Regions from separate parts of the Massilia sp. MP_M2 genome, predicted to be linked through region 1. Evidence: predicted binding sites of a transcription regulator. Region 1 holds the regulator's gene; each other region holds the start of a gene.

Region 1 (10,611 bases):
GCGCCTAACGCTGATCGAATGCATCGCTGAAGAACGCGAGCGCCTGTCGTCGATCGAGAACCTGGGCCACGTGATCGACACGTCCGAGCTCTCGTCGAACAAGCTGCGCGGCTGGATCAAGGAACTCGCCGAGATCGACCACGCACCGCTGACGCTGTTCTTTGAATCGTTCGCCTTCAAGGTGGGCGTGCCGCTCGACGCCGACTTCGTGTTCGACGTGCGCGCAATCCCGAATCCTTATTACGACCTGGCGCTGCGCCCGCTCAACGGCAAGGATACGCCCGTGATCGCCTTCCTCGACGCGCAACCGAGCGCGATCGAGATGCTGTCCGACATCCAGAACTTCGTCGCCAAGTGGCTGCCGTCGTTCAAGACCGACAACCGCAGCTACCTGACGGTGGCGGTCGGCTGCACGGGTGGACAGCATCGCTCCGTGTACATGGCCGAACACCTTGGCGCGCATTTCGGCGCGACCGAGCGCGTGATTGTCAGGCATCGCGAGCAGCCGAAGCATCCGGCGGCCTAGTTCAACGTCAGAACGAGGCATCGGTGTATCTGCGCTGCCTCGATCTGTTGCTTTCTCCCTCTGTGGGCGTGGCAGATGACTTTTTGAAGTCGATGCGCGGCGAGGTGTCTTCGGCACCAGCGGCCGCATCATCAAATTATTTGAAAGCAATAAACGAATAGATCATCACCCGTTAGCTGGTTAGGCTGTGAATCTCCTCCACACTTTTACAGGAGTCACAATGCTTCAGTTATCAGGGAAAGTAGCCATCGTCACTGGCGCAAGTTCAGGCATTGGCTACGAAACGGCTAAATTGTTCGCAAGCGAAGGTGCGAAGCTTATTGTCAGCGCTCGCCGCCACGGCGAACTTGCCAAACTGGTCGCGGACATCGAGCGCCATGGTGGTGAGGCAGTTGCCATTGCCGGAGACATCAGGGAGGAGAACCTTGCGCGCGCACTGGTTGACATGGCAGAAAGCCGCTTTGGCGGACTCGACATCGCTTTCAACAACGCTGGTACGACGGGGGACGCAGCCCCGGTAGCCGATATACCAACTGATGCCTGGCAAGCTACGCTCGATACAAATTTGACGGGCTCTTTTCATGGTGCGAAGTACCAACTGCCCGCAATGGTAAAACGCGGCGGAGGCTCGATCATTTTCACGTCGACATTCGTCGGCAGCACCGTCGGTTTTCCCGGAATGGGTGCATACGCCGCCAGTAAAGCCGGGCTGATCGGTCTAATGCAGGTCATCGCCGTCGAATATGGCAGGTACGGCATCCGCGCCAACGCGCTACTCCCAGGAGGGACCGATACACCGATGGGCCGAGCGAGCGCCAATACCCCTGAGGCGCTGGCTTTTGTGGAAGGCTTGCACGCCCTCAAACGCATCGCGCGGCCAGAGGAGATCGCCCGCTCGGCACTCTATCTCGCGTCTGATTCCTCCAGCTTCAGCACTGGATCAAGTCTTTTGGTGGACGGTGGCGTGTCAATCAACCGCACATGACAGGAGAAACGCCAGTGCCACCCCGAGCCTGTCCTGGTAACGGTCGCACTGCGACATCTCGCTCATGACGAATTGAGACGCTAGGAATCCTTTCCTGGTCCTCGATACGCATCGGGGTTCCTCATCGGTTCATGAAGCCACGATGGTTGCACCGGCTGCACGAAAAGTCACGCGCAAACGGATATGCATGAAGAGGCTTATGCGAGATGGCGCAGCGGGTGCGCATGCACCGGCCACACCGGCGCAAAGAAGCGCGCCACCATCGCGTCGGTCACGAGATCCAGCGACGGCGGATTCCATTGCGGCGCATTGTCCTTGTCGATCACGAGCGCACGCACGCCTTCGAGTACCTCGCCATGCTCGAAATTGCGGCGCACGAGCGAGCGCTCCAGGCGCAGGCAGTCGGCGACATCGAGCGACGCGCCGCGCAGCAGCAGCTCGCGCGTCACGCACATCATCAACGGCGAGCGCAGGCGCATCGCGCGCAACGCCTTCTGCGCGAATGGTGTGTCGTCACCCTCGAGCGACGCCATGATCGCCGCCACCGAGTCTGCGCCGAAGTGCGCATCGATGCACGCGCGGTTGGCCTGCAATTCGCTCTCGCCGGCATGCTGGCTGGCGAGAGCGCGGATCGCCGCCTGCAGATCCGCGCCCGGCGTCGCCTCGATCAGCGCCTGCAAGGCCGCCAAATCAGCGCCAGGTACGAACACGTCGGCCAGGCCTACGTACAGCGCATCGGCCGCGCCGATCGTCAAGCCGGTCAAGCCCAGGAACATCCCCAACTGCCCCGGCGCATGCGACAGAAAATGGCTGCCGCCGACATCGGGGAACAGGCCGATATTCACCTCGGGCATTGCCATCTTCGTGCGCTCGGTCACGATGCGCAGGGCGCAATCGGGCCCGCCCTGCGCGATGCCCATGCCGCCGCCCATGACCACGCCGTCCATCAGTGCGATATACGGTTTTGGATAAAAATGGATCAGGTGATTCAGTGCGTATTCTTCGGTGAAAAAATCTTCGAGCAGTGCGCTGCCATCTTGCGGCGAGGCGTTGCCGACCTCGTGGAAGAAGCGGATATCACCGCCCGCGCACAGTGCTTTTTCGCTGCTGCTGGTGATCACCACCGCATCGACGGCGGCGTCAAGCTGCCAGTCGAGCAGGATCGCGGTCAGCGCGCGCACCATGTCCAGCGACAGCGAATTGAGCGCCTTTGGCCGGTCGAGGGTGATGATGCCGGTGCGGTTGGCAATGCGGGTCAGGACGTGTTCGGACATGGCGTGATCCATCGGGAGGAAACACGTATTTTACCGGCAGCGGGATGCAAAAAGGGCGTCTCTGAAAGACGCCCCTGGCGATGGTGACCTGCGCTTGAATCAGGCGGCAGCGACGTCTGCTTCGTCGACGTCCAGGCGTTTGATCGCTGTGCGGTTATGGTCTTTCAGCATCTGCTTGTGCTTCAGGATTTGTCGATCCAGTTTATCCATCAACATGTCGATCGCGGCATACAGGTCTTGCGCGACGCTCGCCACGTGCAGGGTCTTGCCCGACACCTGGACATTGATTTCAGCTTTTTGCCTTTTTTCTTTTTCGGTGAGGTTATCGACGGCCAGGAAGACGTGGGTATCTATGACTTGATCGAAATGGCGAATAATGCGTTCCAGCTTATTCTGAACGTATTCACGGATGGCAGGGGTTACTTCGAGATGGTGACCACTGATGGTGAGGTTCATACACACTCCTTTGAAGATGTCACGTCGCTTGCACCATACAGGAGCTGAAGGCACAGGCTGTATGAGCGGCGTTGTTACAAGGCTTTGCGGAGACTGACGGGGGGGATCTTGAGCGCTTCACGGTATTTTGCGACCGTCCTGCGCGCAATGACCATGCCTTGTTCCCCGAGCATTTCCGCGATCTTGCTGTCGGATAATGGATTCTTAGGGTCTTCTGCTCCTGTCAATTGTGCGATGAGCGCACGGATTGCCGTTGAGGATGCTTCGCCTCCCGCCTCGGTGGCAACGTGGCTACCGAAGAAATACTTCAACTCGAACATGCCGTGCGGGGTCAGCATGTATTTCTGCGTTGTGACACGAGAAATCGTGCTCTCGTGCAGACCTAGTGTATCAGCTATCTCGCGCAAAACAAGGGGCCGCATGGCAACCGCGCCGTGGCTGAAAAAGTTGCGCTGGCGCTCGACAATGGCCTCGGCCACACGCAGGATCGTGTCAAAACGCTGGCGCATATTCTTGATGAGCCACTTCGCCTCTTGCATCTGCGCGCCCATCTGGCTCTCGCTGCGGCCCTGCTTGAGCATCGTGGCGTACAGGCTGTTGACGCGCAGGCGCGGCATCACGTCCGGGTTCAGCGTGACCGCCCAGCCATTCTTGGCGCGCCGCACCATCACGTCCGGCACCACGTAATCTGACACGTTCGACGCGAACGCGGCGCCCGGGTGCGGGTTGCACTGGCGGACCACGGCCTGCACTTCGCGCAGATCTTCATCATCGCAATCGAGTGCTTTTTTCAGCTTGCTGTATTCGCGCTGCGCGAACCAGGTCAGGTACCCTTCGACGATCTTCAGGGCCATGCGGCGCGTGACCATCGGCACGCCCGGCATGCGCCGGATCTGCAGCGCCAGGCATTCGGATGCGCTGCGCGCGCCCACGCCCACCGGGTCCATGCTCTGCACCATCGCCAGCGCGCAGCGCAGTTCGTCCAGGTCGACCTCGAGTTCTTCCGGCAGGCGTGCGTGGATCTCGTCGAGCGGCTCGTCCAGATAGCCGTTGTCGTCCAGCGCGTCGATCACCAGTTCGGCCAGCGCGCGGTCGCGGGTTGAGAGCAGCGTTTCGCGCACCTGTTCCATCAGGTGTTCGCGTAGCGTGATCGCGCATGCCTCCAGCTGCGGGCGGCCGTCTTCGTCGTCGCTGCTGCTACTACTGCCGGACGACGCGCCGCTGCCTTCGTTCCAGTCGGTGTCGGGCCGGTCGCCATCGACCGCGCCGCCTTCGGCGCCCTCGCCCTCGGCCGGTGCGCTGCCCTCGCCTTCGGCCTGCTGGCCCGGCGCCGGCGGCGCCTCGCCCGGCGCCGGCGCATTGTTGATGGCGCCATCGCCCAGCAAGCGCACCGAATGATCGAGCGGATCGTCGAGCCGTTCGAGCAGCGGGTTATCGCCCAGTATCTGCTCGATCTCCTGATGCAGTTCGAGCGTCGACAGCTGCAGCAAGCGGATCGATTGCTGCAGCTGTGGCGTGAGCGCCAGGTGCTGCGAGGTGCGGAGCTGAAGGGACTGTTTCATTGATTGACCATGGCTTACATGCGGAAATGTTCACCAAGGTACACGCGGCGCACCGACTCGTCGGCGATGATATCGTCGGGACGGCCGGATGCGAGCACCGCCCCCTGATTGATGATGTAGGCGCGGTCGCAGATGCCGAGCGTCTCGCGCACATTGTGGTCGGTGATCAGGACCCCGATCTTGCGCTCCTTGAGGAAGCGCACGATGCGCTGGATCTCGATCACGGCGATCGGGTCGACGCCGGCGAACGGCTCGTCAAGCAGCACGAAGCGCGGGTTGGTCGCCAGTGCGCGCGCGATCTCCACGCGGCGTCGCTCGCCGCCCGACAGCGACAGCGCCGGGTTCTCGCGCAGCTTCTCGATCTGCAGGTCGGCCAGCAGGCTGTCGAGGCGGTCGTTGATCTCGGTTTTGGTCAGCGACTTGCCGTTGACCTTTTGCAGTTCGAGCACGGCGCGGATGTTTTCTTCCACCGTCAGCTTGCGAAACACCGAGGCTTCTTGCGGCAGGTACGACAGGCCCAGCACCGCGCGGCGATGGATCGGCAGGCTGGTGATGTCGGTGCCGTTGATGCTGATCGAGCCGGCATCCGACGGCACCAGGCCGACGATCATGTAGAACGAGGTGGTCTTGCCGGCGCCGTTCGGGCCCAGCAAACCCACCACCTCGCCGCATTCGACATCGAGCGACACGTCGCGCACGACCAGGCGCTTGCCATAGCTTTTCTGCAGGCCCTTGACGACCAGCGTGCTGCGATCGTTCAGCTCCGTCATTGCGTGCCTCCGGCCGGCGCACGCTTGGGCGCCAGGATTAGCGTGCCGCGCCCGCCGCCAACCTTGCTCTCGCCGCTGACGTCATTGCGCACGGCGACGACTTCCTTGCGGTTGTCGTACGAGATGAAGGGGCCGGTCATCTGGTTGGTCATCCGGTCGTTTTCGAGTTCCTTGACGACGGCGTTCGAGTACAGGCGCACCAGCTCCGAACGTTCGTCGTATTCGATGCGTTCGGCCTGGCCCTCGACCCACAGATTCGGGCCGCCGTCGCGCTTCTGGCGGAACGTAGCGGGCTTGCCGTTGGCCGCAGTGAGCGTCACGCTCATATAGCCTTCGGGCGTCTCCCTGACCACGGCGCGTTCGGCCTTGACCAGCAGCGTACCGCGGGTGAGGATCACGTTGCCGGTGAAGGTGCGAACGCCCGCGACGCCATCGAGGTCGCCGTTATCGTATTCAAGCGCCGCCTGCTTGAGCGAGTCGGCCTTTTCGGCCATGGCGGTCAAGGAAAGGAGTGAAAAGAAAGCGGCAGCAAAGAGTTTTTTCATGATGGTGCTGGTCCTGGGTTAGTACGCGCGCATGGCTGGTGGCCTTCAGCGCTGGCGTGGCGGATAGACGATACGGCCGCGGCCGGACAATTGCATCTGCATGGTCGCATTGTTGGCGACCAGGCCGACGGCCTTGAGACTGGACGCGCCAAGCTCCATGTCGATCGGCTGGTCGGTCTTGACGATTTCTTCGTCGGGCAACACGGTCATGGCCTGCGTGCGCACGCGCAGTGCTTCGCTGACGGGCGTCTTCGGGCGCTGCAAATCGACGTCGCCGAACAGTTCGACGCGGTGCTCTTCATGGAAGATGCGCGCAGTCTTGGCCACCACCGTCGTCGGCGGGCGGCCCGGTTCGACGCCGCGCATGAGCGGCTGCTCGACGTTCGACACATCGCCCAACGGAATGTGGGCCAGGCGCTTGCCCGATACCACATAGCTCGGCTGGCCGCTCGGCGTCATGCGCACGAACGAAAAATTCTCGACGATGTAATCCGGCTCGTCGGGCGGGCCGCCCAGTTGCGCATCGATCTCGGTCGCCTGCATCAGCTGCAGCAGCCAAAAGCTGCCGAAGGCGAAGAACACGCCGATCACGATCATCGCCAGCAGGTTCCAGCGGTGCGAGGTGCGTTTGTTGGAGGCGATGGTGGCCATGGCGCTCAGGCGAAATATGGCGCGAGCGCCTGGTCGTAGGTGCCCTGCGCGCGCATGACCAGGTCGCAGATCTCGCGCACCGCGCCGCGCCCGCCACCGTTCTTGGTCACGTAATGCGCGCGGTGCTGCACGTCCGGATGGCCCGACGGCACGGCGACGGCAAAACCGACGCGCGCGAACAGCGGCAGGTCGATCACGTCGTCGCCGATGTAGCCGCATTGGTCGGCAGTAAAACCGGTAGCCTCGAGCAGCTTGGCAAAGCCGATGCGCTTGTCGTGATTGCCCTGGTGGACATGCGAGATGCCCAGATCGGCGGCGCGCCGCACGACAATCGGCGACAGGCGCGCGCTGATGATCGCAGTCTGCACGCCGCTTTTATTCAGCATCTGGATGCCCAGGCCATCGAGCACATTGAAGGTCTTGGTGACTTCGCCATCGGGGCCGTAGGTCAGGCTGCCGTCGGTGAGCACGCCGTCGACGTCGAAGATCATGACCTTGATGCGCGCGGCGCGCTCGATGTGGGCCAATACGGGAGTGTTCATCAAATCACCTTTGCGCGGGTCAGGTCGTGGATGTGCAGCGCGCCGACCAGCTGGCCCGCCTCATCGATCACGAGCATCTGGTTGATGCGAAATTCTTCCATCACGGCGACCGCGTCGACCGCCAGCTGCTCAGGCCGCACGCTGCGCGGATTGGCGTGCATGACGTCGCGAATGAGCACGTTCGAAAAATCGTGCATGCGCTCGATCACGCGGCGCAAGTCGCCGTCGGTAAACACGCCCAGCGGTCGGCCGTCAGGGTCGACCACGGCGGTCATGCCCATGCCCTTCTGGCTGATCTCGAGCAGCGCCTTGACCAGCGGGACATCCATGCCCACTGACGGGATGGCGTCGCCGGTGCGCATCACGTCGCGCACGTGCGTGAGAAGGCGCCGGCCCAGCGCGCCGCCCGGATGCGACAGCGCGAAATCCTGCTCGCGAAAACCCCGCACGTCGAGCAGCGCCACGGCCAGCGCGTCACCCATGGCCAGCGTGACGGTGGTGCTGGTGGTCGGCGCCAGATTGAGCGTGCAGGCTTCTTTCGCCACCGCGATGTTCAGGTGGACATCGGCCAGTTTGGCCAGGCGCGAGGCCGGCTTGCCGGTCATGGCGATCACGCGCGCGCCCAGGCGCTTCACGGCCGGCAGGATGTCGAGCAATTCGGACGATTCGCCCGAATTCGAAATCGCGATCAGGATGTCATTCGCCGTGACCATGCCCAGGTCGCCGTGCGCGGCTTCGCCCGGGTGCATGAAGAACGCCGGCGTACCGGTGGACGACAGCGTGGCGGCGATCTTGCGGCCGATGTGCCCCGACTTGCCCATGCCCGAAACCACCACGCGGCCGGTGCCGGCGTAGATCAGCTGCGCGGCGTCGACGAAGCTGCTGTCGTCGCCCAGGCGCGCGTGCAACGCCACGATGGCGTCGGCCTCGATGGCGAGGGTCTGGCGACCCAGTTCCAGCACGCGCTGCGCCAGGGTTTCATCAAAACTTTTCAGCATTATTTGGTCATCAGTTACACTCATTACAGAAGTATAAACGAATTGCGAAAGCAAAAAACTTGCCAGTCGTAACATTCGATGACAAGCACGCCTCGCGGCGCATCGCCACCACAACCACCGCCCGCTTCACCCCATGCATTCTGGCCTCGAACTTACCCTGTTGCTGCTTGGCTGCGCCGTCCTTGGCGTGGTCGCCTTTCGCACCCTGCAGCTGCCGCCGATGCTCGGCTACCTGGCCGTCGGCGTCCTGATCGGCCCCCACGCCCTGGCCCTGGCCGAAGACAGCCCCACCACCCACGCGCTGGGCGAATTCGGGATCGTCTTTTTGATGTTCTCGATCGGGCTCGAATTCTCGCTCGGGCAACTGCGCTCGATGCGGCGCATCGTGTTCGGCCTGGGACTCGGTCAGGTGGTCTCGACCGTCGTCGCGGCCATGAGCATCGGCCTGCTCGCGGCCTACCTGATGCCCCACCTGACCCTGGCCTGGCAGGCCGCGTTCGCGCTGGGCGGGGCGCTGGCCATGTCGTCCACCGCGATTGTCGTCAAGCTGCTCACCGAGCGCCTCGAGCTCGAGAGCGAACATGGACGGCGCATCATCGGCATCCTGCTGTTCCAGGATCTGGCGGTGGTGCCGCTGTTGATCATGATTCCGGCGCTGGCGCGCGATCCGGAAGACATGGCCATCACGGTGGGCCTGGCCGCGCTCAAGGCGGGCCTGGTGCTGGCGCTGCTGCTGTTCTTCGGCCAGAAGCTGATGGGGCGGTGGTTCACGATCGTGGCCAAGCGCCGCTCGCAAGAGCTGTTCATGCTCAACCTGCTGCTCGTGACACTGGGTTCGGCCTGGATCACCGAGCAGGCCGGCCTGTCGCTGGCGCTGGGCGCTTTCGTCGCCGGCATGCTCATTTCCGAAACACCCTACAAGCACCAGGTGGAAGAAGACATCAAGCCGTTTCGCGACGTGCTGCTTGGCCTGTTCTTCATCACGATCGGCATGCTGCTCGACCTGCGCCTGGTGAGCCAGTACTGGTGGCAGGTCACGCTGCTACTGGCGCTCGTGGTGCTGCTCAAGGCCGGCCTGATCGTGCTGATGGCGCGTGCGTTCGGCGCGCCGCTGGGCACTGCGCTGCGCACGGGTCTCGCGCTGGCGCAGGCCGGTGAGTTCAGCTTCGTGCTGCTCAGCCATGCATCCGGCTCGAAGTTGATCGACCCGTTCGTGATGCAGCTGGTGCTGGCCTCGATGGTGCTGTCGATGCTGCTGGCGCCCTTCATCATCGGCTACATGGACCGGATCGTGATGAAGGTCGCGGCCAATGAATGGATGATGCAGTCGCTGCAACTGACGCAACTGGCCACGCGCACCATGACCACGCAAAAGCACGTGATCATTGCCGGCTTCGGGCGCAGTGGCCAGAGCCTGGCCACGCTGCTCAAAGAAGAAGCATTGCCGTGGTACGCACTCGACCTGGATCCGGAGCGGGTGCAGAAGGCGCAGGCCGCCGGCGCCTCGGTGTCGTATGGCGATGCGGCGCGCCGCGAAAGCCTGATCGCAGCCGGCGTACACCGCGCCAGCGCGCTCGTGATCACGTTCGCCGACACGCGCCAGGCGCTCAAGGTGCTGCACCTGGTGCACGAACTGGCGCCCGCCCTGCCCGTGATCGTGCGCAGCCATGACGATGGCGACATGGACGTGCTCAAGGCGGCCGGCGCGACCGAGGTGGTGCCGGAAGCCCTCGAGAGCAGCCTGATGCTCGCCTCGCACGCGCTGGTCACGCTGGGCGTGCCGCTGCGCCGCGTGGTGCACCGCGTGCAGACCGCGCGCAAGGGCCGCTACGCCACGCTGCGTGGCTACTTCCACGGTGCGGACGATAGCGGTGCGGATCTCGAACAGGGCCAGGTGAAGCTGCATTCGGTGCGCCTGCATGCGCAGGCCGGCGCGGTCGGCATGGCACTGGGCACGTTGCGGCTGGCCGACGTGGCGGTGGAAGTAACGGCCTTGCGGCGCGGCGGCCAGAATATCGCACCCGGGCCGGCCGTGCTGCTGGCGGCGGGCGACGTCGTGGTGCTGCGCGGGGACAGCGAGGCAGTCAGCCGCGCCGAAGAGCGGCTGCTGTAGCCGTCACGCGAACGTGACGACCTGGTTGCGGCCCGCGGCCTTGGCCTGGTACAGCGCGGCATCGGCCGCCGCGATCAGTTCCTGCGCCACGCCTTCGATGGCGTGATCGCGCTCGAAGTCGGTCAATGCCGCCACACCGATCGACACCGTCACGCTCACCTGCTCGCCCGTGCTCAGGTCAACCGGCAG
Region 2 (10,611 bases), on a different contig from region 1:
CCGCCGCTACTGGCCCACATCAAGTCCGGCAAGCTGCGCGCGATTGCCGTCACCGGCAACGTCGCGCTGCCGAGCCTGCCAAACGTGCCGACGACCGCGACGATCAAAGGGTACGAGAAGCTGGACGTGAGTTCATGGTTTGCCGTGTACGCCCCCGCCAACACGCCCAAGCCGATCATCGACAAGCTGACCGGCGAAATCAGGAAAATCATGGCGACCGACGCATTCAAGCGCAAGGCGCAGGAGCAGGGTGCGTACGCGGTCTACATGACGCCGCAGGAACTGGCGGCGCATACGAACAAGGAATTTCAGACGTGGGGCAAGTTCGTGAAGGATGCGAAGATCACGGGGGAGTGAGTGCTCGTGTCGTCCAAGGATTGCGTGGTACGGGCTTTGTTGCATGAGTCAGCCCAGTTCGTATTTCCCCACACCGCAGGCGAAATGATGGCATGGTCCCTGCATGGATGCCAGCACATGCTCTTGTCCAACCAGATCAGCAGGGAACCCCGTGCCCCCTATGCGACGAGAAAAACGATGGTAAGAACTGAAAATTTATAACTTGCCTTGCGAAAATTGGTGAGGAATCGTCAGAAATTCTCCGTTAGGATATATCGGTGTCTTTACTCATCTACTTCGGACCGGGTTTGTCCTGGCCAAGAATTGGTCTGGATACGCTTGGGTCGAGCACATGCTCGTGCGCCAAGCGACTGCTGAGCGATTCAGATACTGGTAGGTGCGTAGGTGGAGTCGACAACTAAGAATTCAGGAGGTCTCGTCACGATGAAGAAAAAAAATATGTTGGTACCGACCCAAATTATTGTTGCACTGATTCTATCGAGCATAACGCAGCATGTTTTTGCAAAACCCAACGATAGTGCCGTGGCGCGAACTCTGTTCCAGCAGCGTTGCAATACAGCCGGAGAGAAAATCACGAGGACCGTCGAGGATGTGGATGGTCTAATGCTACTGAAGATCCGTTCTCGCAACATCAACTACGGCCAACAGTTCGTCCTTGATGATCCGTATGGGAAAGACCTTACCGGAGATGGCTATATCGAGAGTTTTCTTGGGGCGCACCATGACTTGCCTGGCCATATTGAGCGCGCAGAAGGGCGGATCGCTCCGCCTCAGAGGCAAGTTGGCTATATGTACGTGGACGCCAGTGACCCTAAGGATGGGAAACGATATCGCTACACAGGTTTCATCGAGCAACCAGGTTTGACAGACCCACGCTATTTGAAGGGTTATTTCAGAGTGGTACTGGTGTCCAGCCCTACCAGTGAGCCAGCACCACGCTATGGCGTTACTTATGAGGATATTTCGACAGCCGATGATCGTCGTTACTGGATTGCGGGTAGCTCGCTCAAAGTCATCGACCTACTCCGCAACGAAGTCATTGCCGAGAGTATCGGATACATGATGGATCCCGGCCAAGGGGCCGACGGGGGCGGCAGGTCGCCTTGGCTGATGGCCGCTGCCCATGCGTGCCCTGCCTTCAAGGGCCGGCGCGCCTTTTCTAGACAGGCAGGTCAAACGGCCCGCTTCGTTGAGAAAGTATTGCGGCCACGGCCTAAAAACCAATAACCAAGCCCGTGAGCCAGTAATAGCTCAAGATTATTTTCGACTGGCTTGCGATGCGCGAACCCATTTCAGCGCCATGCTGTTTGAGACATTTTCTGAAGATCCGGCCGCCGGCGCGAAAGCCGGAGAGCGTGTAATGCTATTTTCGCAGCACCGAATTCATCGACGATGCAGTGCTACGAATTGAGCACGTTGACAAAGCCTCCCAACGGCATCGGCCGGTGGAACAAAAAGCCCTGCATGGTCGAACACCCATGCGCACGCAGATAGCGCGCCTGTGCTTCCGTCTCGACGCCCTCGGCCACCAGATCCAGATTCAGGCCGCGTGAAATCGAGATAATCGCCAGCACCACCGGGTAATGGCCATACTCGTCGCTGATCTGCTGCACGAACGACTGGTCGATCTTGATGGTCTGGATCGGAAACCGGTGCAGATACGCGAGCGACGAATAGCCGGTGCCGAAATCGTCGATGGCCACCGAGACACCCAGCTGCCCGAGTTTCCTGAGTTGCTCGATCGCATACTGCGGATTGCGGATGCAGATGTTTTCGGTGATCTCGACGGCAATCCGCCCGGGCCCGATGTCGTAGCGCTGCAAGGCACTACGCATGGTGTCGAAGAATTTGCTGTGGTCGAGATAATGCGGCGACAGATTCAGTGACAGCGTCAACTGGTCCGCGCCATCCACGCCCCAGTGCGCCATGTCGCGGCACAGCGTGTCGATCATCCACTCCGAGATCGGGACGATCAGGCCGCTTTCTTCGGCAAATGGGAGGAAATCACCGGGCATGATCAGGCCACGCACCGGATGGTTCCAGCGCATCAGCGCCTCGGCGCCGATGATGCGGCCACTGGCGGCGTCGATCTGCGGCTGGTAATACATTTCGAGTTCGTTGCGCTCGAGCGCGCGGCGTAGATGATGTTCCAGCGCGACGTTCTGGTGCAGCGCGTCGTGCATCGACGGCTCGTAGAAAGTGTGGCCATTCTTGCCCAGGTCCTTCACGCGGTACATCGCGATGTCGGCATTGCGCAGCAGCTCGTCGATCGATTCGCCGTGCTCGGGGTAGATGGCCACGCCGATCGACGCCGAGATATGCACCTCGTTGCCCTCGAGATCGAACGGTTGTTGCAGCCGCTCGATGAACTTGTCGGCGACCACGCGCGCATCGTCGCGCGCGCGCAGGTCGGGCAGCACGATCGTGAACTCGTCGCCGCCCTGGCGCGCCAGCGTGTCGCCCTTGCGCAGGCAATCCTTCAGGCGCAACGCCACCTGCTGCAGCAATTTGTCGCCATGGCCGTGGCCAAGCGTGTCGTTGACGAGCTTGAAGCGGTCCAGGTCGATGAACATCACCGCCAGTTCGGCGCGCTTGCGGCGCGCCTGCAGCATCGCCAGTCCGAGCCGGTCCCTGAACAGGACGCGGTTGGGCAGGTCGGTCAGGATGTCGTGATAAGCCTGGTGATGGATGACCGCTTCGGCGCGCTTGCGCGCGCTGACATCGCGTGCGATGCCGTAGGTGCCGACATAGGTCGGCGTTTGCAGATCGCGTTTTTCGCGGTGCATGCCGATCGCGTTGAGCGAGATCGTCATCACGGACGTGTCGGTGACGGTAGCGTACGCGTGTGCCGGACCCGCCCGGCGCGTCACGCGAAGCTCGACGTCGCGCGAGGCCCGCTCGCCGACGCGCCGCTCGTTGAACACGTAGCGGGCGCGTTCGTGATCCTCGGCATGCAGCAGCGCCGTGTAATGCTGGCCCAGCAGTTCGTCCCGTTCGTAGCCCAGCATCTGGCAGGCGCGGTCATTCACGTAGGTGAAGCGGCCTTCATGACCCAGCATGTAGATCATGTCGGGTGAGGCATCGACCAGGTAACGGTATTTTTTTTCGGACAGCGCGAGCGCTGCCACCATGCGACGGTTGGTCTGCTGCAGCTCGCGCTGTTTGAGCGCGTTGTCCACCGTGCGCAGCAATTCTTCGCGGCTGAACGGTTTGCGCAGGTAATCGTGGGCGCCGCGCTTCAGGGCCCCGATGGCCGAATCGATGCCGACGGTGCCGCTGACAACGATGACATCGGCCTTGATATCGTGCAGGTTGATGAAGTCCATGACCTGATGGCCGTCGACATCCATCATCAAGAGGTCGAGCAGCACCAGGTCGTAGCGCTGCTCTGCCAGGCACGCCAGCGCGGCGGTACCGCTGGCAGCGGTACTGATGGCATAAGCGCCACCGTTGAGCATTTCCTGCAATGAGGCCAGTACACGCGGCTCGTCGTCGACCAGCAGCAGGCGGGGGCGGTGGGGAGGGGTGGTGGCGGAAGCGTCAAGATGAGTGGGCAACGTGTCCCGGATGCTGGCCGGAAGTCCAGTAGTTCGAAATCGATTCATCGTCATTCTGTCAGAGCCGTGCGATTTACTTTGCCTGACGCCCGTGAGCGCTGCAGACGTTCATGTCTAATCTTTCACATAATGCCAGCTTATTCGTTGCATTTGAGGCACGACAATGCAATCGTGCGCAGAAATGTCGGGTGTCAGAGGATTTTCGTTCCTGTGTGGCGACAGAACAGCGGACGCACGTTCCAGTTTCGTGATGACGACCTGTCAAGCCAGCAGGCTGACCGTGTTCAGGGCGCTGTGGCTCTTCTGGTAGACTCGGGCACAGGCTGCGCTTTGATCGCGGCGTGCCATTTCTGAGGGAATCGATCCGGGAGGTCAATATGGGTGGTTTGGACAAGCTATTCTTCGCGCTGCTGCTGACGTCAGCAGGCTCTTGCCAGGCGGCTCAGTTGAACACCCAGTCGGATGCACCCACGAACACGTCGCTGTCCGTTTGTCCGGCCCAGGACATTTCGTTTTTTATCCAGCGATTTTCCAGTGACGAGACGGTGCAACGCAGCTATACGACGGTCCAGCCGGTTGAATTTCCCGTGATGCCCTTGGTGCAGGAGCGCAAGGACAATGCGCTGGTCCTGCAACTGGAAGATGTGACGGCAGCGACGGCGCGGGTCAATCTGGCCAAGGCCGACACCGATTACCTGGTGTCGTATTACTTCAAGATGGACGATTGCTGGAGACTGGTCCGTATCGAGAACCAGTCTCTCTGACGCATCCGGCAAGCGACTGCGCCAAGTGTTGCTTACGCCGCCTTGCTGCCTGAGCGGCGGCGCCGTGCCGTAAAGCCCATCAACGCCAGACCGGCGCCCAGCAGCATGCCGGTTGCTGGCTCCGGAATGTCCGTGCCCGGATCGACAGGCACGTTATCTCCCGTCACACCAAAGGTGATCGTGCCGAAGTTCCAGATGCCATCTGGCGACACTAAGCCGTCATCAAAATCCTCGAAGAATTCCAGACGCAGGATGCCGTCGGCGCCGACCATGAAATCCAGCCCGAGGTCGATCAGGTTGGCCGAGTCGGCGTAGGTTCCAGTCCCAGGGCTTGAATTCGCAAAGCCTGGCGTGAAGTAGACGCCAGTCGACTGCGCTGAATCGCTGAAATACAAGCCGATCTCGGACAGATAGCTCGGCGTAAAAGCGGTAATGTTGACATTGTAGGCAATACTGGTGATCTGGGAGCCTGCGCCGACATTGAACGTGAGTACCGTATTGCCTGCCTCTCCCACTGCGCCAAAGCTCTGGGCGCCAGCAATATTGACCACCAGCGGTGCAGCGAATGCAGAAGTGCAGGCCAGCAAGGACAACCCGACAAGCAGCTGTTTCAGGGTACGCAGGGACATGGTATTCTCCGGTTAGTGTGAGTCCTGTAACTAGCAGTAACCATGCCGCCCATCATATTGGTTTCAAGTGTTTGATTCCAATAAGAATTTTAATCAGCGCCGGCCGCGTGTATTTACGCCTGTAAGCTTTCCCGACAGGGCGGTAGCTCGCCAGGCTTTATCTGAACGAATAATTTGCACTCGCATAGAAACGGCGTCCGCGCGGATCCGTATAGCTTGGGTCATATCCCGACAAAAAGTAATACGCCTGGTTTGAATACGGCGGGCTCTTGTCGAACAGATTCTGCACGCCCACCCGCAGCTTCAGGTGCGCATCGACTGCATACGCGCCCGACAAGTCCCACAGTGAATAACGCTTGACCCGGTTGGCCGCCACGACGCTGCCGTCGTCAATATTGATCGCCGTATTCTGGTCTTCGTAGCCGCTCGAGAACGTATTTTGCAGGCTGGCCGACAGCGGCCCGCGATCCCAGTCAAAGCTCACCGTGTGACGCCAGCGCTGGACCACGCCGTCGGTCACGAAGCGGTTCAGATTGCTCACGAACGCATCCCCGGGCGCATTCTGGATGTTCGACGTCAGCACATAGGTGCCGTTCAGGCGTCCACCGAAGCGGCCGATGGCCGTGTCGATGCCGCGTACCGTCAACGCCAGGTCGATGCCGCGCGCCAGTTGCGCGCCGCGGTTGTCCTTGCGTAGTTCGATATAGTCGATCAGTCCATCTTCGTCGCGATACACGAGATCGCCGTACTTGGCCAGGTTGCCAAGGATGATGTCGTCGCCGATTTCGCTGATGAGGTTCGTGCGCTTGATGTTCCAGTAGTCGAGCGACGCGCTGACATGCTTGCCGGCGGCGAACACGGCGCCCAGCGAGAACTGGCGGCTGCGCTCGGGTTTCAGGTTCTCGTTGCTGTAGCGGCGCGTGTCCCAGTTGTCGGCGCAGTCCGAATAATTGTTGTCGACCGTGGCGCAATAGACCGGATCGGGCAGGGTGGCCGTGCTGCTGTAGACGGTTGGGCGATACAGCTCCGTCATCGACGGCGCGCGGAAGCCCCGGCCGGCCGAGCCGCGCAGCAGCAGCGCCTCGCTTGGCCGGTAGGTCAGGCCGATCTTCGGACTGGCCGCGCCGCCCACGTTTTCGTAATGGTCGTAGCGTGCCGACAATTGCGCTTCCCACTGTTTCGCGAACGGCACCAGCACTTCGCCGTACACCGCCGCTACATCGCGGCTGTCGCTGGTGGCGCGGCCACCTTCTGGCGCCGCGTCATTGTTGATGTTGTCGCTCAGAAGCAAGGCCGATGGGGTGAAGCGGTTCTTCTCGCGCCGCGCTTCGCCGCCAATCGCCACCGCCAGGTCGCCGCCGGCCATCGGCATCAGGGCGCGCGAGAACTTGACATCCAGCGCGTCGAGCGTACCGCGTGCGCGGCGCACGACATCGTCGACCTGGATGCTGTCGATCAGCGCCTTGCCTTCCGGGCTTGAAGGACCGAATGGATTGATGCGGCCGTCGGCGATTCCCTCGAGCAGCTCGTTATAGAGCACGTAGCCGTGGGTATCGCGGTCCTTGACCGTGTTGACGCTGTGGTTGTACGCGGTGTCGTAATCCCAGCCGCCCACGGTGCCCGTCACGCCCACGACGAAGCGCACGCCTTCGCTGGTGAGCGTGCTGGTGCGCTGGCCCGCTTCGTTCAGGCGCATCCGCAATTCGAGTTCGCCCGGGATGTCGTCGTCCAATTGGTCCAGGCCGGTGCCGGCCAGTTGCGGCACCCGCGAATAATCGACGTAGCCGGTCACGCGCGCCGATGAGCCGGTGTAGTCGGTCTTGGCGCGGCTCAGCGCCACTTCGGCATACGCCTGGTGCGAGCCGCCCAGTTTGATGACGGCGCGGCTGAGCAGGCTGGCTTTTTCGGACTTTGGATACAGCTCGGTGTCGCGCATGTAGTTATAGGTGCAGGCATCGACGCCGCCCGTGCCGTTCGGCAGGTACACATTGGCCGGCGGCGCGCAGCCCGGGACCGACAGGTTGATCAGGCGGTTCGTGATCGGCCGCCCATTGAGTGTGAACCCGATGTCCTGCAGATGGTCGCGCTGGGCCGAGGTCAAGCGGATATTGGCCGGACTGGTGTAGCTCGAGAGCAGGTGGCCGAGGCGCTGCTCGACCTGCAGGCCAGGGATGAAGCTGCGCTGCGACGTATTCAGGGGATTGGTGCGCTGGAAGTCGGCCACGGCGAAGACGTTATAGCCGTCGCGCTCGAGCACGCCCTTGCCTGCGCTGAGGCTGGCGGTGCGCTTGCCGGCGCCGCCCTCGTCGGTCGTGCCGACGTACACGTTCGCTTCCAGCCCCTGGAAATCCTTGCGGGTGATGAAGTTGATGACGCCACCGATCGCATCGGTGCCATACAGCGCCGAGGCGCCGTCGAGCAGCACTTCGACGCGTTCGAGGGCGGCGGCCGGGATGTTGTTCAGGTCGACGCCGCTGTCGTCGCCGGGTGAGGCGAAGTTGGCCATGCGCCGGCCATTGAGCAGCACGAGCGTGGACGAGGTGCCGATCCCGCGCAGATTGGCGCTGTTGAAGCCGCGCTGGTCGCCGCCGACGTTGATGCTGGCGCCGTCGGTCAGGCCATTGCTGTTGGCGGAAACCCGCCCCATCAGTTCGGCCGCCGTGGTGACGCCCGTTTTCTCGATTTCGGCACGTGAAATCGTTTGCACCGGCAGCGCAGTTTCAGACTGCACGCGGCGGATCGCCGAGCCCGTGACTTCGACGCGCGGCAATTCGGTTGCCGACGTCGCTGGCAGCGTTTGCGCGGCGAGAGGCAGGCTGGCCAGGGCAATGGTCGTCCCGGCGCAGGCCAGGACGACGCCGCGCACGGCGCGTGCGCCTGGTTTCAATGTCATATTCATCAATTCTCCGTTATTACATCAAGCATATTGATTGATATTAAACGGGCGCCGGGTTGAATGGATGCAACTATCGGCGAGGTAGGAATGGATGTTGTAAATATGGTACGCACACGCGTAAAAAAACCGCCACGTCTTTCGACGGGCGGTTTATCGGTGCATGAATCAAGGTTTAATTCGCGAACAATACCTGGGCAATAATGCCGCTGGCGATCGCCGCCAGCACATAATCGTTACCTGTTTGCACCCAGTGATAACCACGCGGTGGCGCGTTCAGGTGGCGACCACGCCAGTCATTGACCACGTAGCGCTTGTTCCGGTATTCCTTGTGCAGCTTGCCGCCACGGCGCAGGTCGTGGCGTGGACCGCCACCGCGCGTATCGTCACGGCGATAATACTGGGCGCTGTCGTTACGATGCTTGTTGCCGTGGGCACGGGAGCCGCCATTGTTGCGGCGATCGTCGTGCTGCTGCGAATAGCCGTTGCGGTCGTGATCACGATCGTTTCCGTGATCACCGCGTTGTGCAAAAGCGCTGCCACTCACGGTAAAGGTCAATGCAATCAACCCTGCGATGAACTTGGTTTTCATTTTTATTTCTCCTGGTGGCCGATCCGTAGAATCGATGAGTTCATTAGACTACGGGCACCTCCTAACATGTTAAGAATTCCAGTAAGCAATGCTACAAAGTGTATCTGCGGCGGCGATCGTCATAATGTGTGAGAAATGCCGTGCGGGCTCTCGATATACTCGATGCGATCGACGCATTCGCACGGGGGCGCTGTGATGGAAAAGCGTTGGCAAGGATGGCTGGCAGGCGCGCTCGTGGTGGCCTGCATTGCGGTGGCAGGGTTCATGTGGCGCGGTTCTGCGAGTGAAACGACGGGCCAGGTGGCGCGCGTGCCGCTGCAGGACGTGCCACGTCCCGCAGCGCCCACGTTACGCCCGCCGATGCAGGGTGTATCTGCTGCGTCGGTGCCTGCATCGGTACTGGCTGCCGCCGCCAACCAGAGCCTGAGCGCGCATGTGGCCAACCTCCTGGCCTCGCACGACCCGCACGATGCCTACGCGGCGTACATGCTCGTCTCGCGCTGCGCGGCGTTCAACCGGCAGCACGATCTCGAGGTCGAGGACAGCACACCGGGCGCCGGGCGTGGCCTGAACGCGGATGAGCGACGCACTATGACGCGCATGTGCGGCGCGATGACGGAGCGTGAGCGGCTGGCCCGGCTCGATTACCTGGCCACCGCCGTCAAGGCCGGCGTGCCCGGCGCGGCGTGGATGTACGCCGCCGAAGGCCCGTTCGGCGACCCGAGTGCATTGACGACCCGGCCAGACGATCCTCTGGTGCGCGAATGGAAGGCGCAGGCGGCCAGCCAGCTCGACGCGGCGGCCGAGACGGGTGACACGACCGCACTCATGCTGTGGGGGATGCAGAAGCTGGGCGGCTCGGCGCTGACGGACAGGCGTCCGGAACAAGGGTATGGTTACCTGGCTGCGGTTGGCCTGATCGGGGCGGAGCTTGCGCCGCCTGGCGATACCTCGCCGCAGATGTTTGCCGAAGGCAGGGGTTTGCTGGCGGCGCTGGCCACGCAGCTGACGCCGGCGCAGCGCGCGGCCGCCATGACCGAAGCGCGTCGCATCGCTGCGGCCGCAAAAGCCCGGCGCGAGCGTGATCACAACAAGTCGGGCGTCATGCCGGCAGCGTAGCCAAGCGGCGCGTTGCCGGCTACGCCGGTGGGTCGGCCGGGCTGACCGTCGGGCTCAGAGCCGGGCTGACCGTCGGGCTGAGCGTCGGGCTCAACGTCGGGCTTAACAACGACGACACATACAGCAACAGCTTGTCTTCGCTCGATCCGAGATCCAGACCCGTAAGTTCGCCGATGCGGCGCAGCCGGTAGTCGAGCGTGTTGCGGTGGATGCCCAGCGCCTTTGCGGTGGCGGCAGAATTCTCGTTCTGCGCGAACCAGGCGGACAGCGTCGCACGCAGCATGGCGCGGCTCTTGTCGTGCGCCAGCCGCGCGATCGGCATGCGCAGCTGGTGCGCCTGCCAGCCGCTGTCCAGGCCCGACAGCAGTACCGGCAAGGCCATTTCGTAATAACTGAATACCTGCTGCTGCGGATCGCGCGCACGCCCCAGCCGGCTGGCCGTGCGCGCGCTGCCATACGAGATTGCTGCGCCATCGATGCCGGGCAGCGCAATCCCCATCGACAACGTATGCGGCAGCGTGCATTCTTCGCGCACCAGCTGGGCCAGGGCGTCGAGGCGACGCTGCGGCGGCGTCTCGAGCCCCTTGCGTGACGGCTCCCACGCCTCGAGCAGCACCAGTTCGGACGGCCCGACGGTGGCGGTGAGGGCGTCCTCGCGGCGCGCCAGGATCCGCATCTGCAGCAGTTGCACGGCGCTCGG
Region 3 (10,611 bases), on a different contig from region 1:
TCCTGGCGACGCAGCGGCCATCGGTCGACGTCATTACCGGCCTGATCAAGGCGAACATCCCGACCCGCATCGCATTCCAGGTGTCCTCAAAAATCGACTCGCGCACGATTCTCGACCAGATGGGCGCCGAAGCACTGCTGGGCATGGGCGACATGCTGTACATGCCGCCGGGTACCGGCCTGCCGGTGCGCGTGCACGGTGCCTTCGTGTCCGACGAAGAAGTGCATCGAGTTGTAAAACATCTGCAATCGCTGGGCGAGCCCAACTATATTGAGGGCATCCTCGAAGGCGGCACGCTGGAAGAAGGCGGCGCAGCCGACGGGGCCGCACCAGGCGAAGGTGGCGGCGAGGCCGACGCGCTGTACGACCAGGCGGTGCAGGTGGTGCTCAAGAACCGCCGCGCATCGATCTCGCTGGTTCAGCGTCATTTGCGCATCGGCTACAACCGCGCCGCGCGCCTGCTGGAACAGATGGAAAACAGCGGCGTCGTCTCGCCGATGCAGTCCAACGGCAACCGCGACATCCTGGTGCCGGCGGCCAGCGCGGAATAATATCCCGCTCGCCAAGCACCCTTGTCGCACGTAGGGTGGACGGCTCTGCCGTCCACGCGTCCAACCTGCCCGAGCAGGCCCCAACAACAAGAAAAGGCCCCACGCATGCAAACAACCAAATTCACCATCGCCGCACTGCTGGCCACGAGCGCCTTCGCATTCTCGACCACGGCCAGCGCCGCCGCACTCGACCAATTCAAATCCTTCGTCGCCAGCACCAAGTCGGCCAAGGGCGAATTCACCCAGCAGCAGCTGGGCAAATCCAAAAGCGGCAAGGCCAGCCCCGCATCGAGCGGCAGCTTCGTCTTTGCCCGCCCCGGCAAATTCATCTGGACCTACCAGAAGCCGTACGAGCAAGTCCTGCAAGCCGATGGCGACCAGCTGTATATCTACGACAAGGACCTGAATCAGGTCACCGTGCGCAAACTCGGTAACGCGCTGGGTTCATCCCCGGCCGCAATCCTGTTTGGCAGCAACAAGCTGGAAGAAAACTTCACGCTCAGCGAAGCCGGCGAGCGCGACGGCATGGAGTGGCTCAACGCCGTCCCGAAAGCCAAGGACACGTCGTTCGAGCAGATCAGCATCGGCCTGAAGGGCGGCGTGCCGCTGGCGATGGAACTGAAGGACACGTTCGGCCAGACTTCGCGCCTGACGTTCACGAACTTCCAGCGCAACCCGGCCCTGGGCGCGCAGCAATTCAAGTTCGAGACGCCTAAGGGCGCCGACGTCGTCAACCAGTAAGCCGTACGGAGAGCGCCGTGGATGACCTGTTCAAAACCGAACCGGCGGCGCCGCTGGCCGAAGCCCTGCGTCCGCGCACCATCGACGAGGTCGTGGGGCAGAGCCACCTGCTGGGCCCCGGCAAGCCGCTGAACCTGGTCTTCAAGTCGGGCAAGCCCCATTCGATGATCCTGTGGGGCCCGCCGGGCGTGGGCAAGACCACGCTGGCGCGCCTGACCGCGTATGCGTTCGACTGTGAATTCATCGCGCTGTCGGCGGTGCTGTCGGGCGTGAAGGATATCCGCGCGTCGATCGACCAGGCCGAGCAGTATCTGGCGCGCGGCAAGCACACGATCCTGTTCATCGACGAAATCCACCGCTTCAACAAATCGCAGCAGGATGCCTTGCTGCCGTTCGTCGAAAGCGGGCTGGTGACGCTGATCGGCGCGACGACCGAGAACCCGTCGTTCGAGGTCAACTCGGCGCTGCTGTCGCGTTCGCAGGTGTACACGCTCAAGGCACTCACCGATGACGAGCTGCGCCAGTTGCTGGCGCGCGCGAAAGAATCCGTGTTGCAGCACCTCGAATTCGACGACGTCGCTGTCGACACGCTGATCGGCTACGCCGATGGCGACGCGCGCCGCTTCCTGAACCTGCTCGAGCAAACGAAAACATCGAGCGAGACGGCCGGGATCACGCACATCACGGCCGACTTTGTCGAGAATGCGCTGACGCTGAACGTGCGCCGCTTCGACAAGGGTGGCGACAATTTCTATGACCAGATCTCGGCGCTGCACAAGTCGGTACGCGGTTCGCACCCCGATGCCGCGCTGTACTGGCTGTGCCGGATGCTCGATGGCGGGGCCGACGCCAAATACCTGTCGCGCCGCATCGTGCGCATGGCCTGGGAAGACATCGGCATTGCCGATCCGCGTGCGATCCAGCTGGCCAACGATGCGGCCGCCACCTACGAGCGGCTCGGTTCGCCCGAAGGCGAACTGGCGCTGGGCCAGGCGGTGATTTATCTGGCGATTGCAGCCAAGAGCAATGCCGGCTACAACGCCTTCAATGCGGCGATGGCGTTCGTGCGCAAGGACAAGTCACGCGAAGTGCCAGTTCATTTGCGCAATGCGCCGACCAAGCTCATGAAGGAACTGGGCTACGGTCACGATTACCGGTATGCGCACGACGAGCCCAACGCGTATGCGGCCGGCGAGACCTATCTGCCATACGACATGCCCGAGCCGGGCTGGTACCAGCCGGTGCCGCGCGGGATCGAGACCAAGATCGCCGAAAAAATGGCGTGGCTGCGCGGGCTGGATGACGAGGCGCGGCGCTAGCGGCCCTCGGCGGCCTTCACCAGCAGGCCGGACAGTTCATCGAAATACGCCAGCGCGGCTGGCGTGAGATCGACCTGCTTGCGCCGGGTGTCTTCGGTGTCGGCGAGCGTCAGCCAGCCTTTCTTGCGCATCGCCGTGACCCGCGCATGGATGGTGGCGGGCGCGCCCAGATGTTCCTGCGCCATCAGGTCGCGCACGGAGAGGCGCTGCTGGGCCTGCGCTGCGCGGGCGACAACGGTCAGCACACGCTCCTCGCGTGCGTCCAGCGGACCCAGCGTGGGCAACGTGCGCAAGGCATCGACCAGATGCAGGAAGCGCAGGTAGATATCAGCCGGTCGCGTCAGTGGTTTTTCGTGACTCATCGAGTGTCCGTGCCCCCGTCGGGGATGGTTGTTGCATTGGTGCTACGCCCGTAAATTGTTGCACCTCAGATAACATCGAGATACCATCCGATTGTTTATAATCCCGCGTCTGTCCGGTGTATGGACATTGTAACCAAAGCCTTCCGGTCATGCGTCACTTGCAGCTTGAATTCACGATGGTCGCGGGTACCGCGATCCTGTTCCTGACAACGATCCTGCTGAACGAAGTCTTGTTTACGCACCTCGAGTTTGCGCCCGGCATCAATATGATCTATCTGCCCGCCGGGGTGCGCCTGCTGAGCGTTCTGCTGTTTGCCGAAGCCGGCGCCATCGGCCTGTTGCTGGCGTCCTGGGGTATCTGCTTCTTCTACATGTTTCCGGATGATCCGCTGCGCTCGTTCATCGGCGGCATCCTGTCGGCGCTGGCACCGTATCTTGCCTATCGCGCATTGCTGGCGTCGGGTATTGGCGCCTCGCTGCGCGGCATGAGCGGCCAGCGATTGTTCTGCTTTGCGCTGCTGTTTTCCGTCATGAGTCCGGCCATGCACCACGTCTGGTTCGCGCTGACGGGCGGGCAGGATCTGTGGCATGGCTTCGTGGTCATGTTCATCGGTGACCTGGCCGGCACGCTCATCGTGCTGTACGGCGCCAGGCTCGCACTGAACGTGTTCTCGCCCGGGCCCATGGCACGCCGCCGCTGAGTGACGGGTGATGACGCGGGTGGTGACGCGGGTGGTGACGCGGGCGGCGACGCGGGCGATGATGCGGTCGGTCGGACATTGGCGCATTCTGCGCTGCGGATCGTGCGCTTCGTCGCATGTCGATGGCGGTGCAGGGGCGTGGTGACTACAGTACCACCATACCGCAGCAAGTTTGCGGACCCTGAAACCACCACCGAGGAGCCATCATGAACATCCGTAAAAACTTCGAAGCCCTGTTCCTGGCCGTTGTTGCACTGGGCCTGGTTGGCAGCTACGTCACCGCCAGCGAACGTCCGATCACGATCGCTGCATCGACCGCACCGGCACTCGACATGGCCAGCATCCAGACCGTCGTCGTGAGTGCGCCGCGCCTGGCCGCCACGCTGTAACTCGCCGCCGACCGGTGGGCAGGCGAGGGCCCGGCAGCGTCACTGCCAAATCTCGCAAGGAATGCCAGTCGGCTTGGTACAATTGTGGTTTCGATACACACAGCCTGGTCCAACCCGACATGATTGACATCCAACTTCTCCGCAAAGACATCGACACCGCTGCCGCCCGCCTGGCGACCCGCAAATACCAGCTCGATGTGTCCGCCTTCAGTGCACTGGAGGCCGAACGCAAGGCCATCCAGACGCGCACCGAAGAACTGCAGGGCAAGCGCAATGCGCTGTCCAAGCAGATCGGCATGCTCAAGGGCAAAGGCGAAGACACGACGGCCGTGATGGCAGAAGTGGCGGGCCTGGCCGACGAACTCAAGGCCAATGAAGCGGCGCTGGCGAAGGTGCAGGAGAGCATGGCCCAGTTCATGGCCGCCATGCCGAACCTGCCGCACGAGAGTGCCCCGCAGGGCCAGGATGAAAGCGGCAACGTCGAAGTGCGCAAGGTCGGCGATGTGCCGGCATTCGATTTCGCCGTGCGCGACCACGTCGACATCGGCGAGCGCCTTGGCCTGGACTTCGAAACGGCCACCAAGATCACCGGCTCGCGCTTTTCGATGATGAAGGGCGGCATGGCGCGCCTGCACCGCGCGCTTGCGCAGTTCATGCTCGACACGCACACCGAACGCCACGGCTATACCGAGTGCTACACCCCGTACATGGTCAACGCCGATTCGCTGCGCGGCACCAGCCAGCTGCCGAAATTCGAAGCTGACCTGTTCTCGGTGAAAAAGGGCGGCGTCGAAGGCGAGGGCGAGACCTTTTACCTGATCCCGACGTCCGAAGTGTCGCTGACCAACGTCGTGCGTGACGAGATCCTGGCGCTGGACGCGCTGCCGCTCAAAATGACGGCGCACACGCCATGCTTCCGCTCCGAAGCGGGCAGCTACGGCCGCGACACGCGCGGCATGATCCGCCAGCACCAGTTCGACAAGGTCGAGATGGTTCAGGTGGTGCATCCGGAGCAGTCGTACGCCGTGCTCGACGAGATGGTCGGCCATGCCGAATTCATCCTGACCTCGCTCGGCCTGCCATACCGCGTGATGCTGCTGTGCACGGGCGACATGGGCTTCTCGGCCGCCAAGACCTTTGATATCGAAGTCTGGCTGCCGGCGCAGAACACCTACCGCGAGATTTCGTCGCTGTCGAACTGCGAAGCGTTCCAGGCGCGCCGCATGCAGGCCCGCTTCCGCAATGCCCAGGGCAAGCCTGAGCTGGTGCACACGCTCAATGGCTCGGGTCTGGCCGTGGGCCGCACGCTGGTGGCCGTGCTCGAGAATTACCAGCAGGCCGACGGCAGCGTGATCGTTCCCGAAGTGCTGCGCCCGTACATGGGTGGCCTGGAACGCCTGACGCCAGCAGCGTGAATCGGGTAAGGGAAGGAGAAATAAGTCACCGCGCATTTTCTCCCTTCCATTTCTCGATCAATCCGCTATAATGGCGGTCTCTTGCAGCTCACAGCAAGAATCGACCGAATCAGGAGAGGTGGCAGAGTGGTCGAATGTACCTGACTCGAAATCAGGCGTACGCGCGAGCGTACCGTGGGTTCGAATCCCACCCTCTCCGCCAAGTAGCATGGAACAAGCCACCGCAAGGTGGCTTTTTTCATTCCCGAACGCTGCCAGGACCGCCGCATGCCATTTCGAATTCCTTCCCGATTTCTGCCGGACCGAATGACCCTGATGCTGCTGGCCGTCGTGGCTGCCGCCAGCATCTTCCCGGCGCAGGGCGACGTGGCTGCCGTGCTGAAGGTCGTCACGATGGTGATGATCGGCGTGCTGTTCTTTTTGCACGGCGCCAAGCTGTCGCGCGCCGCGATCATCGCCGGTGCGACCCACTGGCGTCTGCACCTGCTGGTGCTGCTGTGCACGTTCGCACTGTTCCCCGTGCTGGCGCTGCTGTTCAAGCCCGGCATCCTGCTGCTGCTCACGCCCGAGCTGTATCTCGGCATCCTGTTCCTGTGCCTGCTTCCCTCGACCGTGCAGTCGTCGATCGCGTTCACGGCTGCGGCGCGCGGTAATGTGCCGGCCGCAGTCTGCAGCGCCTCGGTATCGAGCCTGCTCGGTATCGTCCTCACGCCATTGCTGGTGAATGTGGCGATGCCGGCCTCGTCCGGCGCGGGCGCATCGCTCGACTCGGTCCTGATGATCGTCTACCAGCTGTTGCTGCCATTCGTTGCGGGCCAGATTGCGCGGCGCTGGATCGGTGGCTGGGTCGATCGCCACAAGAGCCTGGTCAGGGGCGTCGACCAGGGTTCGATCCTGCTGGTGGTGTTTTCCGCGTTCAGCGCAGCGGTGGTGGAAGGGTTGTGGTCGCGGGTGCCGCCCGCCATGCTGGTCAACCTGATCCTGGTCTGCATCGTCCTGCTGGCCGTCGTCATGCTGGTGGTGACGTGGCTGGCACGGCGCTTCGGTTTTTCGAAGCCTGACGAAATCACGATCGTGTTTTGCGGCTCGAAGAAAAGCCTGGCCACCGGCATTCCGCTGGCCCATGTGCTGATCCCCGCCGCCAGCATCAGCATGGTGGTGCTGCCGCTGATGCTGTTTCACCAGATCCAGCTGATCGTCTGCGCGGTCATCGCAGGCCGCTACGCGCGGCGCGCGGTAGAGCCCGTCGAGCCCGTCCAAACGGTCTAGCCTGGCATCAGGTGCACGCCAAACAGACCCGCGACGCCAAGGCTAAGCTGAAGACGCGAGCCGAGCACCTTCTGGACGTCCACGCTGTGTTCAACCGGTACATCCGGCTGCGTGACGGGTTTTTCCCCTGCGCCAGTTGCGGCTGTAACCACAATGGCGCCTGGGACGCTGGCCATTACCGAGCTGCCGGCGTCCGGAGACCGTGGAATTTTAGTACCCGCCGATAAAATATACAGCCGACGACCCCCAGTGCATCTGGGCTGAATAAGCGGCCAAATCAAGGGACAAAATTGGCGAAGCGTTATTGATTTCTGAGCCCGCTGTGAAAGCGGGCAGAGTTTTATTACTATTACACCGGGATGTTTACCTTGCGCCGGCGAGCGACTCCAGCTGCACCAAGCGCACCGATCGCCATGAGAGCCAAACTTGTTGGTTCAGGTACTTGCGTTGGATCGTAGTAAGGAATATCCCGAATAATGTCTAACTCGCCTCTCGCATCCAGTCCTGCCATCCATGGATAAACAGGTACTGCCTTCGCGGTGCCAGAGTAACTAACATCTGAATGTGGAATTAACTCAGGGTAAGGCGACTGCGGGCCTGGGTCAGTGACGACCCGCATGGTGAAATTATAGGTGCCAGCAGTAGCACCTTCACTGAAGAGCAGCCATACGTGCTTGGTGTGCTCCTCGAGCATGACGTCCCGAAAGTACATATTGGTTGGTCCAAGACCGGTAAAGCTCGTGGTGGTTTCCAGCAGCGAATTCTTGTGGTAGTACTCGCCAGTGTCCGCTGGACGGAAATAGTCACGATCAGTAGCGATGGCGAAAAATGCAATCGACTTGTCTTCGTCGCGAATTACCAGGGTGCTCGTCGAAATAACTGGCCCGTAAGCCTTGGGAAGCCCGCTAAGTTCGTATTGGATGTAGCCCGCTGTAGCATTCAGGGAAAGCAGTGCACCCACAGCAAGCGCAAGAATCTTTTTCATTATATGTCTCGTCAAAGTTGATTTATTAAAGGGCAACTTTTTCAAGCAATTAACATGCCACTACGAAATTGTGTTTTTGGTCAATAGCTTACAAAAACCACTTGTATGAACGATGCATAATTGTAAATTTTCTCGACATCTCGTCGATAAACGGACCACCGAGGAAGCTTAGATAAGCTTGAGAGCATGAGGTGTGGACGCTCGAGCGTCCATCTATCCTGCCGTCAAACGCATCTGCCAGTACCCGACATCGAGCCACATCCCGAGCTTGAAGCCCACTTCTGAAAAGTGCGCGACCTTGGCAAAGCCCAGGCGTTCATGCAGCCGGACACTGCGCTCGTTCGGCTGCGCGATGCCGGCAATCACCGTGTGCAGGCCGCGCGTGCGCAACTCGTCCAGCAAGCCGGCATACAGGCGCATGCCATGGCCCTGGCCGGCCAGAGCGGCATCGAGATAGATCGTGCTCTCGACCGCGTGGCGATAGGCCGGGCGCGCGCGCCACTTGGTGGCGTAGGCGTAGCCGATGATGGCGTCGCCGTCCGTCAGCACCAGCCAGGGCAGGCCGCCGTCGATGACGTCGGCGATGCGCGCCGCCATGTCGTCGGTACTCACCGGCGCGTCCTCGAACGAGATCGTCGTGCCGTCGACATAAGGGTTGTAGATGGCGCAGATGCGGGCGGCGTCAAGCGGGCATGCGGGGCGGATAGCGGTCATCGTCGGGTGCAAGGCCATGTAAAGACGCATCATAAGACAAGCCAGGCCGCCGACCACGAACTACGTGAATACCCGACCAAACCGCTCGATGATTGATGCGATGCAACATATTCCTGTTACTATCCAGACCAGTAGTCAATATTTTCGCTGTCCGGTCGGTTACGTAGAAGGAAGTTCATGCTGTTGCGCTTGCAGGCTGCGTTTCGTTATTTCAATCAGGCCGTACCGTTTCGCCTGATTCCTGCACTGGTCACCACCGCCGTACTCCTTACGCTGCTGGCCATTCCGCATCCGTCTGGCCTGACCGCCAGCGCATGGACACTGGTGGCGATTTTTCTGACCACCATCGTCGCCATCATTCTGAAAGTCATGCCGATCGGCGTCATGGCGCTGATGGCGATCGTGATCGTGGCGTTGTCGCAAGTGACGTCCGGGTCATCGAAGGGTGCGATGGCTGACGCGCTGGGCAGCTTTTCGAGTCCGCTGATCTGGCTGATCGTCGTTGCCGTGCTGATCTCGCGCGGCCTGAAAAAGACGGGCCTGGGCAACCGCATCGGGCTGAACTTCATCGCGCTGCTGGGCAAGCGCACGATCGGCATCGGCTACGGGCTGGCCGTGTGCGAACTGGTGCTGGCGCCGTTCACGCCAAGTAACACGGCGCGCGGCGGCGGGATCGTCCACCCGATCATGAAGTCGATTGCCGCGTCGTTCGATTCCGATCCGGCCAAGGGCACCGAGGGCAAGGTGGGCACCTACCTGGCGCTGGTCAACTACCACGCCAATCCGATCACCTCGACAATGTTCGTCACCGCCACCGCGCCCAATCCGCTGGTGGTCGACTTCGTCGCGCGCGCCAGTGGCCAGACGTTTCAGCTGAGCTGGACCACGTGGGCGCTGTGCATGGTGCTGCCGGGCCTCGTGTGCCTGTTCCTGATGCCCCTGATCGTCTACCTGCTGGCGCCGCCAGAGCTCAAACAGACGCCCGATGCGATCGGCTTCGCGCGGGGTGAGCTCGCGCGTATGGGGCCGTTGTCGGGCAGCGAGCGCGTCATGCTCGGGACCTTCGGCCTGCTGTTGGTGCTGTGGGCGAACGTGCCAGCCATGCTCTTTGGCAGCGCGTTTACGCTCGACCCGACCGTGGTGGCCTTTGTCGGCCTGTTCGTCCTGATCATCACCGGCACGCTCGACTGGGACGATATCCTGTCCGAGAAAAGCGCGTGGGATACGCTGATCTGGTTCGGCGCGCTCGTCATGCTGGCCGAGCAGCTCAACAAGATGGGCGTCATTGGCTGGGCCTCGAACGGCATGCGCGACGCCATCGTCGCCAGCGGCATGGGGTGGGGCGCCGCAGCCAGTGTGCTGGTGCTGGCGTTCGTGCTGTCGCACTACCTGTTTGCCAGCACCACGGCCCACATTAGCGCGATGATGTTCGCGTTTCTGTCAGTCGGCGCCGCGCTGGTGCCTGGCCAGTACCTGGTGCTGTTCCTGCTGATGATGACCGCGGCTTCCGGCATCATGATGACGCTGACCCACTATGCCACCGGCACCTCGCCGATCATCTTCGGCAGCGGGTATGTCACCATGGGCCTGTGGTGGAAGGTCGGCTTCGTCATGTGCCTGTTCGAGCTGGCGGTGTTTGCCGTTGTCGGCGGCCTGTGGTGGAAGTTGCTCGGGTACTGGTGATGTATCCACGTTCAAGGAGAGATTGATGACAGCAGTTGTGACCGCGCATCCGTACTATGACCGCCTGATCGAGGCCGGCCGCGCCAACGGCCCGGTGACGGTGGCGGTGGCGCACCCGTGCGACCGCTACGCGCTCGAAGCGGCGCTCGACGCAGCCCGCATCGGGCTGATCACGCCGCTCCTGGTCGGGCCGGCAGCGCGCATCCACGCCGCGGCCGATGCGGCCGGCCTGGACATCGGCGCGCTGCGCCTGGTCGACACGGCGCACAGTCACGCTTCGGCCGCGCGCGCCGTCGAACTGGTGCGCGAAGGGCAGGCCGCTGCGCTGATGAAAGGCAGCCTGCACACCGATGAACTGATGGGCGCCGTGGTCGCTGCCACGACCGGCCTGCGCACGGCGCGGCGCCTGAGCCACTGCTTCGTGATGGACGTGCCGGGGCGCAGCGAACCGCTCATCATCACCGACGCCGCCATCAACATCA

The links. The regulator sigma-54, encoded in region 1, starts transcription at its own class of promoters, with help from an activator protein. The targets are predictions, from matches to a motif close to TGGCANGNAANCTGCTTT.
Positions count from the first base shown of each region.
Region 2: the regulator sigma-54 is predicted to act here: its motif matches at 5,338-5,355, upstream of RCH14_RS16510 (PEP-CTERM sorting domain-containing protein).
Region 3: the regulator sigma-54 is predicted to act here: its motif matches at 7,775-7,792, upstream of RCH14_RS19525 (PEP-CTERM sorting domain-containing protein).

Region 1 is NZ_JBCHJF010000005.1:81,969-92,579, reverse strand. Features, by position in the region: gene rapZ (RNase adapter RapZ) at 1-526, shown strand, start outside; gene RCH14_RS12930 (SDR family oxidoreductase) at 747-1,511, shown strand; gene RCH14_RS12925 (enoyl-CoA hydratase/isomerase family protein) at 1,709-2,785, opposite strand; gene hpf (ribosome hibernation-promoting factor, HPF/YfiA family) at 2,885-3,241, opposite strand; gene RCH14_RS12915 (RNA polymerase factor sigma-54) at 3,316-4,803, opposite strand; gene lptB (LPS export ABC transporter ATP-binding protein) at 4,818-5,573, opposite strand; gene lptA (lipopolysaccharide transport periplasmic protein LptA) at 5,570-6,118, opposite strand; gene lptC (LPS export ABC transporter periplasmic protein LptC) at 6,164-6,769, opposite strand; gene RCH14_RS12895 (HAD family hydrolase) at 6,775-7,311, opposite strand; gene RCH14_RS12890 (KpsF/GutQ family sugar-phosphate isomerase) at 7,311-8,333, opposite strand; gene RCH14_RS12885 (cation:proton antiporter) at 8,443-10,422, shown strand; gene RCH14_RS12880 (DUF484 family protein) at 10,426-10,611, opposite strand, start outside.
Region 2 is NZ_JBCHJF010000007.1:259,886-270,496, reverse strand. Features, by position in the region: gene RCH14_RS16530 (tripartite tricarboxylate transporter substrate binding protein) at 1-357, shown strand, start outside; gene RCH14_RS16525 (hypothetical protein) at 781-1,584, shown strand; gene RCH14_RS16520 (putative bifunctional diguanylate cyclase/phosphodiesterase) at 1,758-3,962, opposite strand; gene RCH14_RS16515 (hypothetical protein) at 4,292-4,678, shown strand; gene RCH14_RS16510 (PEP-CTERM sorting domain-containing protein) at 4,711-5,307, opposite strand; gene RCH14_RS16505 (TonB-dependent receptor) at 5,465-8,206, opposite strand; gene RCH14_RS16500 (RcnB family protein) at 8,376-8,792, opposite strand; gene RCH14_RS16495 (hypothetical protein) at 8,988-9,911, shown strand; gene RCH14_RS16490 (sugar diacid recognition domain-containing protein) at 9,931-10,611, opposite strand, start outside.
Region 3 is NZ_JBCHJF010000010.1:92,896-103,506, reverse strand. Features, by position in the region: gene RCH14_RS19570 (DNA translocase FtsK 4TM domain-containing protein) at 1-551, shown strand, start outside; gene lolA (outer membrane lipoprotein chaperone LolA) at 657-1,292, shown strand; gene RCH14_RS19560 (replication-associated recombination protein A) at 1,310-2,611, shown strand; gene RCH14_RS19555 (winged helix-turn-helix domain-containing protein) at 2,608-2,955, opposite strand; gene RCH14_RS19550 (hypothetical protein) at 3,123-3,674, shown strand; gene RCH14_RS19545 (hypothetical protein) at 3,881-4,063, shown strand; gene serS (serine--tRNA ligase) at 4,183-5,478, shown strand; tRNA gene RCH14_RS19535 (tRNA-Ser) at 5,591-5,680, shown strand; gene RCH14_RS19530 (bile acid:sodium symporter family protein) at 5,785-6,747, shown strand; gene RCH14_RS24060 (recombination protein NinG) at 6,759-6,974, shown strand; gene RCH14_RS19525 (PEP-CTERM sorting domain-containing protein) at 7,097-7,732, opposite strand; gene RCH14_RS19520 (arsinothricin resistance N-acetyltransferase ArsN1 family B) at 7,946-8,479, opposite strand; gene RCH14_RS19515 (DASS family sodium-coupled anion symporter) at 8,624-10,129, shown strand; gene RCH14_RS19510 (phosphate acetyltransferase) at 10,155-10,611, shown strand, end outside.